DNA from 3 places in the Exiguobacterium acetylicum genome. Region 3 is predicted to be linked to each of the others. Evidence: predicted binding sites of a transcription regulator. Region 3 holds the regulator's gene; each other region holds the start of a gene.
The links. Region 3 encodes Rex, which represses fermentation and respiration genes when NADH is low (regulators of the CRP and FNR family bind a similar motif). Its sites were predicted from a motif close to TTGTGAAATATTTCACAA; they were not measured.
Positions count from the first base shown of each region.

Region 1 (2,277 bases), 1.6 Mb from region 3:
GAGGCTGACCGAGTGAGCGACGCTTTCTTGAACTGACGTGAAACCACGCAACCATTGATTCAAATCAACACCAGATACTTCGAGCGTGTGAAGAATCTGTTGGTCGATGCCCCGATCCTTCATTTCACTGATCATGTGTTTTGGATCAATCGTGCTCATGCCGCAGTCGTGGTGACCGATGACGACGACTTCTTCAGCACCAAGAGCATACAACGCGACGAGAATCGAGCGCATGACGGAACCGAATGGGTGCGATAGGATAGCACCGGCATTTTTGATGATCTTCGCATCCCCGTTCTTAAGACCAAGTGCGTGTGGGAGGAGTTCCGTCAAGCGGGCATCCATACACGTCAGGATGACGACCTTTTTGTCTGGGAACTTATCCGAGACGAACTGCTCATACTGTTTTTCGGCGACGAATCGCTCGTTGAAGGCTAGCATTTCCTGTACAACTGACATTCAAGTGTCCTCCTTTAGTGGTAGCTCTTAATATGTACCCCATATCAGAATACAAGATGATGAAACGGCTATCAAGTCACGAAAATGCGAGGTGTGACAAATCGCACACATCCATGTACATGAAGCAAAACGATGAAAAAGAAGAATTTACAACAGTTGTAAACGCTATCAAAGGTGTGAGGGAATTCACAGGATGGTCATGCACAAAACAGGAAAAAGGGGTTATGATTGATTTGTGAAGGAAAGCACAAACTATTGAAAAACAGCTTGGCATTCCTGACATAATGGTTGGCAAATCAAACTCAGATTCGTTCCACGACAGGGAGGAAACTACTCATGGCTGTGAAAGAAAAAACAAAATCGACGGCAACGCCGGTCGAACAAGCAGTTGGACAAATCGTTGAAAAAGGGCAACGTGCATTACAAGAATTACTGACATTCGATCAAGAAAAAATCGACACGATCGTCCGGGATATGGCACTTGCTGGACTCGAACGGCACGTCGAACTCGCTCGTCTCGCAGCAGAAGAGACGGGACGTGGTGTCTTTGAAGATAAGATGATTAAAAATATGTTTGCGACAGAATACATCTACAACAGTCTACGTCATGAAAAAACGGTCGGGATTCTCGAAGAAGATGTCCAAAACGGCATCACCTATATCGCTGAACCGGTTGGTGTCGTCTGTGGTGTCACACCGGTCACGAACCCGACATCAACGACGATGTTCAAAGCATTGATTGCAATCAAGACACGCAACCCGATCGTCTTCGCGTTCCACCCATCGGCACAACGGTGTTCCGTCGAAGCAGCGAAAACACTCCGTGACGCAGCCATCAAAGCCGGGGCACCGAAAGACTGTATTCAATGGGTGGAAGAACCATCACTTGAAGCAACGAAAGTCTTGATGAACCATGAAAAAATCGCCATGGTCCTTGCGACAGGTGGAGCAGGAATGGTCAAATCAGCGTATTCAACAGGTAAACCGGCACTCGGTGTTGGACCAGGGAATGTTCCGTGTTACATCGAACAGTCTGCGAAAGTCAAACGGGCAGTCAGCGATCTGGTTCTCTCAAAAACGTTTGATAACGGGATGATTTGTGCGTCTGAGCAAGCCGTCATCGTCGACCAAGAGATTTATGCGACAGTTCGTGCGGAAATGGAAGCACTCGGTTGTTACTTCTGTACACCGGAAGAAAAACAACGCCTTGAATCACTCGTCATCAAAACCGATACGTGTGCCGTCAACGCGGACATCGTCGGGAAACCTGCGACATGGATCGCAGAAAAAGCCGGCATCGATGTTCCGGAAACGACGGTCATGCTCGTCGCAGAACTCGAGCACGTCGGAGCGGCAGAACCATTGTCTCATGAGAAACTCAGTCCCGTCCTCGGTGCGTATCGCGTCGCTTCGACCGAAGAAGCGTTCACGATTGCTGAACAAATGCTTGAAATCGGAGGTCTCGGTCATACAGCTGTCATTCATACGACGAACGATGACTTGATGACAGCGTTCGGACTCCGCATGAAAGCCTGCCGGATCCTCGTCAACAGCCCATCTGCTCATGGCGGAATTGGTGATCTGTACAACGAGTTGACACCATCTCTGACACTCGGTTGCGGATCATACGGGATAAACTCTGTTTCTGAAAACGTGACAGCGAAACACTTACTCAACGTCAAAAAGGTGGCGAGACGACGCGTGAACATGCAATGGTTCAAGGTCCCTGAAAAAATCTACTTCGAAAAGAACTCTGTTCAGTACTTGCGGTCGATGACTGACGTCTCACGCGTCATGATCGTGACGGATCCAACGATG
Region 1 covers NZ_CP082333.1:1,288,072-1,290,348, forward strand. The annotation lists gene K7G97_RS06595 (beta-class carbonic anhydrase) at 1-459, opposite strand, end outside; gene adhE (bifunctional acetaldehyde-CoA/alcohol dehydrogenase) at 796-2,277, shown strand, end outside.
Region 1: the regulator Rex is predicted to act here: its motif matches at 693-710, upstream of adhE (bifunctional acetaldehyde-CoA/alcohol dehydrogenase).

Region 2 (2,277 bases), 780 kb from region 3:
GCAGAGATGGCAGCCAAATACATACCGATCGAAACCATGATATCGAAGAAATAGTGAACGATCAGCGGTGCTTGATCTTCTTTTGCGAACTCATTTAGACCAATGACTTCTGTATCTGGAGCTCCACCCGCAAGAATTGAGAGTGCATATGGGATTTTGACGGCACCCTTGATTTCATAACTGCCGTCTTCTTGCTGATCAAGTATCCCACCAAAGATCAACTCGGCTTCACTTGTCGTTTCAAAATGCCATTCAGCGGCTGCGAGTTTCTCTGGCTGGTATTTCGCCAAGTATTTCCCTGAGAAGTCCCCGACAAGTGCCGTCGAGAAGGCAAAAATCAATCCAGCCATAACCGTTAAGCGAAGTGCTTTTTTGTGATACGCTGTTTCCGCTGCTGAGAGTGTTTTTTTGCGGAGTAAGTGGAACGCCGCGATTGCCGCCAAGATGAATGCGACTGTTAAATAAGCCGATACGATGACGTGTGTTGCTTTTGTAGGTGTTGCTGTATTGAACATTGCTTTTAATGGTTCAATTTGCGTTAGCGTTCCGTTGACGATCTTAAATCCTTCTGGTGAGTTCATGAAGGAGTTGACCGTCGTAATGAAGAATGCTGATGCTGTCGCACCAATGACGACCGGAATCCCGATCAACCAGTGTAACCATGGGTTTTTAAACCGATCCCACGTGTACAGATAAATACCGAGGAAAATCGCTTCAAAGAAGAATGCGAATGTTTCCATAAATAGCGGTAGTGCGATCGTTTGACCAGCCACTTGCATGAGTGACGGCCAAAGTAGTGATAATTGCAATCCGATGGCCGTCCCTGTCACGACACCGACTGCGACGGTAACGACGTATCCACGCGTCCACCGTCTTGCTAATAAAATATAATCCGGATCTTTGCGTTTCAGACCGATGAATTCAGCTGCGAGTACCATGAGTGGTACCCCGACGCCAATCGTCGCGAATATAATATGAAACGCTAATGTGAGCCCTGTCAACAATCGACTGAGCAATACGGGATCATTGAACATGTATATAGCCCCCTCTTCCTAAAACATACTTCTCTATATGGTCTATAACCGTATCATAGAGAACATAACCCTTTATGTCTGTTTATAATGTTTGATGTAACAAATTGTTCACATGTGCACGTGATTTTTTTCACAAAATGTTCGAAAACTCCTATTCTTACATATATAAAAAGCTTTCCCATTCTTGATTTCGAAAGGGAAAGCTTAATGTCCTTCATTATTTCATAAAACTTTTTAAACATATTCTCGGAAATAATGATCGAGTAAATCAATCACAAATGGAATAGCGGATTCATCCGGATTCAAGGTTGGTTGATGAAGTCCAGATGTTGGATTGTCGACTCCGAGCCAAAACATCATCCCTGGAATTTCCTTCAACATGAATCCAAAGTCTTCTCCTGTCATTGCTGCATCACATTCAATATAGTTCGCATTCATCTTAACGAATGATGAAAATTTATCAACGATGTGTCGGTCATTGACGACCTCGTAATAACGATTTCCGAATTGCAGATCAATCTTGACGCCAAAGGAAGCTTCGATTCCCCGGATGATGTCACGAACACGTCGTTCCAGTTTTTCCATATCTTCCCCGTTGAGTGCGCGCATCGTACCGTCAAGAACAGCTCTACCGGCGATGACGTTTTCTCGAATCCCGGCATCGACCTTTCCGATCGTGATGACGCTACAGTTCATCGGATTGATGGATCGGCTGACGATTGTTTGCAATTGCATGATCAAGGCTGCTTGCGCAACGACCGTATCAATCGTCAAATGAGGAAATGCCGCGTGACCACTTTGACCATAGATCGTGATATGGACTTCTCGAGCACTCGCGAACAAGACGCCTGGACGGCTTGCAATCGTACCGACTGGATACTCCGGTGCGACGTGAAGACCATACATCTCACTTGGACGATATTTTTCAAACAACGGACTTTTAATCATCGGTTCTGCCCCGCCCGGACCTTCTTCCGCTGGTTGGAATAAAAAGACGACATCATCCATGACCGGCAATTCAATGATTCGTTTCATCAATCCCAACGCAATCGACGTGTGCATATCGTGACCACAGGCATGCATGAAGCCTGGATGTTCCGAGCAAAATGGAAGACCTGTCGCTTCTTCGATTGGTAACCCATCAATGTCTGCCCGGTATCCAATCGTCCGATTTCCAGTCAATCCTTTCACTCGAACGAAAACACCCGTTTCGAACGTATCATACGTGACACGATCTGGTGGA
Region 2 covers NZ_CP082333.1:2,156,021-2,158,297, forward strand. The annotation lists gene K7G97_RS11315 (cytochrome ubiquinol oxidase subunit I) at 1-1,034, opposite strand, end outside; gene K7G97_RS11320 (N-acetyldiaminopimelate deacetylase) at 1,269-2,277, opposite strand, start outside.
Region 2: the regulator Rex is predicted to act here: its motif matches at 1,153-1,170, upstream of K7G97_RS11315 (cytochrome ubiquinol oxidase subunit I).

Region 3 (2,277 bases):
GATGTTGCGTTGAATGAAGTCCTGCATCTTCGCGATCTCTTCTTGCTGCTGTTCAAACTGCTTCATTTCCTGATCGTACAAGGCCGCTTTTTGTTCCAAGTACTTTGTATAGTTCCCGGTGAACTTACGACAGACATTGCGTGACAGCTCATAGACGACATTGACGACTTGGTCGAGGAAGTACCGGTCGTGCGAGACGATCAGAACGGCACCACGATAACCACCGAGGTAACTTTCGAGCCAAGCGAGTGTATCGATATCGAGGTGGTTGGTCGGCTCGTCGAGAATGAGGAGCTCTGGTGCTTGTAAGAGCATCTTCGCTAAGGCAAGCCGTGTCCGTTGACCACCGGATAATGTCTGAATCCGGCGCGAGTAATCATCCGGATAAAAGCGCATCCCGTGCAGGACGGAGCGGATATTCGCTTCAAACTGATAACCACCCGCTTCTGAGAAGTCGTGTTGCGCTTGATCGTATGTCTTCAGGAGACGATCGTACGCGACCGGGTCGTTCAAGATATGCTCCATGCCCATTTCGATTTCCATCCGGCGCAGTGTCCGTTCTTGTTCTTGGAGATGTTCAAAGACGGTCAGCATCTCGTTCCAGATCGTCTCGTTCGATTCGAGACCACTGTCTTGCGCGAGATAACCGATTTTGACATCCTTGCCTTTCATGATGTCGCCCGAGTCATGACTGAGTTCGCCAGCAATGATTTTGAGCAAGGTCGATTTACCGGCACCGTTTCGTCCGACGAGCGCAATGCGGTCCCGCTCTTGTACTTCCAATTTGATATTTTCTAAAATCGGCTCGACGCCGAATGATTTCGAGAGTTGGTTGACTTGTAAGAGTATCATTTCCATCCATCCTTCCACCCTTTAGTCTATCACGAACAAAAGCGCGAGGTCCTGCGGAATATATTATTTGTGACTCTATGTGAAGTGGTTTACAATCAAGGAGAGTAGAAAGCTTTTTGCAAAGATTTGGGTGCCACGATGGATGTGGCCGAAGGGGGAACTGCAGGATGAATGGACCAGACACAAAAATTCCACAAGCGACAGCAAAACGGTTGCCGCTATATTATCGCTTCATCCAAAGTTTATACAATTCAGGCAAGCTCCGCGTCTCTTCTGCTGAGTTAAGCGAGGCGGTGAAGGTTGATTCAGCAACGATTCGTCGCGATTTTTCCTACTTTGGGGCATTAGGGAAGAAGGGGTATGGATATAACGTTCAACATCTCTTAACGTTTTTCCGCAAAACCTTGAATCAAGATGAGGTGACGAATGTTGCCTTAATCGGGGTCGGTCATCTCGGAACAGCGTTTGCAAATTATAACTTTTTAAAGAATAATAGTACTCGGATAGTCGTTGCGTTTGATGCGGACGAAGAGAAGGTCGGAACAACGACGCATGACGTTCCAATCTATCATGTTTCGGACATGAAAGAACAAATCGAAGCGAATCAGGTCGATGTTGCCATCTTGACGGTTCCATCCCAGTTCGCGCAGTCAGTAGCGGATGAGTTAGTCGAGTATGGTGTGACAGGCATCCTGAACTTTACGCCAGCGCGGTTGAACGTGCCAGCTAGCGTCCGGGTCCATCACATTGATTTATCGATCGAGTTGCAGTCGTTAGTTTATTTCATGAAGCATTATTCGCAATCAGCTGAAGGAGTGAAATCATAATGGAAAACCTTATTCCGCTCACACTAGGTATCGGACCTGCGAGCATCGGATTAATCGCGGTCGTCGCATTGATCATTTTCGGACCGAAGAAGTTACCAGAATTCGGACGCGCTGCAGGTCAGACATTGAAAGAGTTCAAGAATGCCACGAACGGCATCATGGACGACGATAAAAAGGACGAACCGAAAGAGAAGTGATTGAATCATGACGGTTGATCAAGAGCAAAGCATGACGTCGCACCTTGACGAACTGCGTAAGCGGATCGTCTGGTCGCTTATCATCGTCGTCGTCCTGTTCGCTGTCGCATTTCCGCTCGTCCGACCGCTCGTTCGCTTCTTGCAAGCGGACTTAAAAGAGCTCGGCATCGGTTTGAATGCCTTCAACGTCGCCGATCCTTTAATGTTGTATTTGAATCTTGCGTTCATCATTGCGCTGATTTTAGCGTCACCGTTCTGGATGTATCAACTCTGGGCATTCGTCCGACCAGGACTTTATGACAAGGAGCAAAAAGCGACATTGACGTATATTCCGGTCATCTTCTTTCTGTTTTTGGCTGGCGTAGCCTTCTCGTATTTCTGGTTGCTTCCCTTTTTGCTTG
Region 3 covers NZ_CP082333.1:2,939,690-2,941,966, reverse strand. The annotation lists gene K7G97_RS15120 (ATP-binding cassette domain-containing protein) at 1-852, opposite strand, end outside; gene K7G97_RS15115 (redox-sensing transcriptional repressor Rex) at 1,020-1,679, shown strand; gene K7G97_RS15110 (twin-arginine translocase TatA/TatE family subunit) at 1,679-1,876, shown strand; gene tatC (twin-arginine translocase subunit TatC) at 1,884-2,277, shown strand, end outside.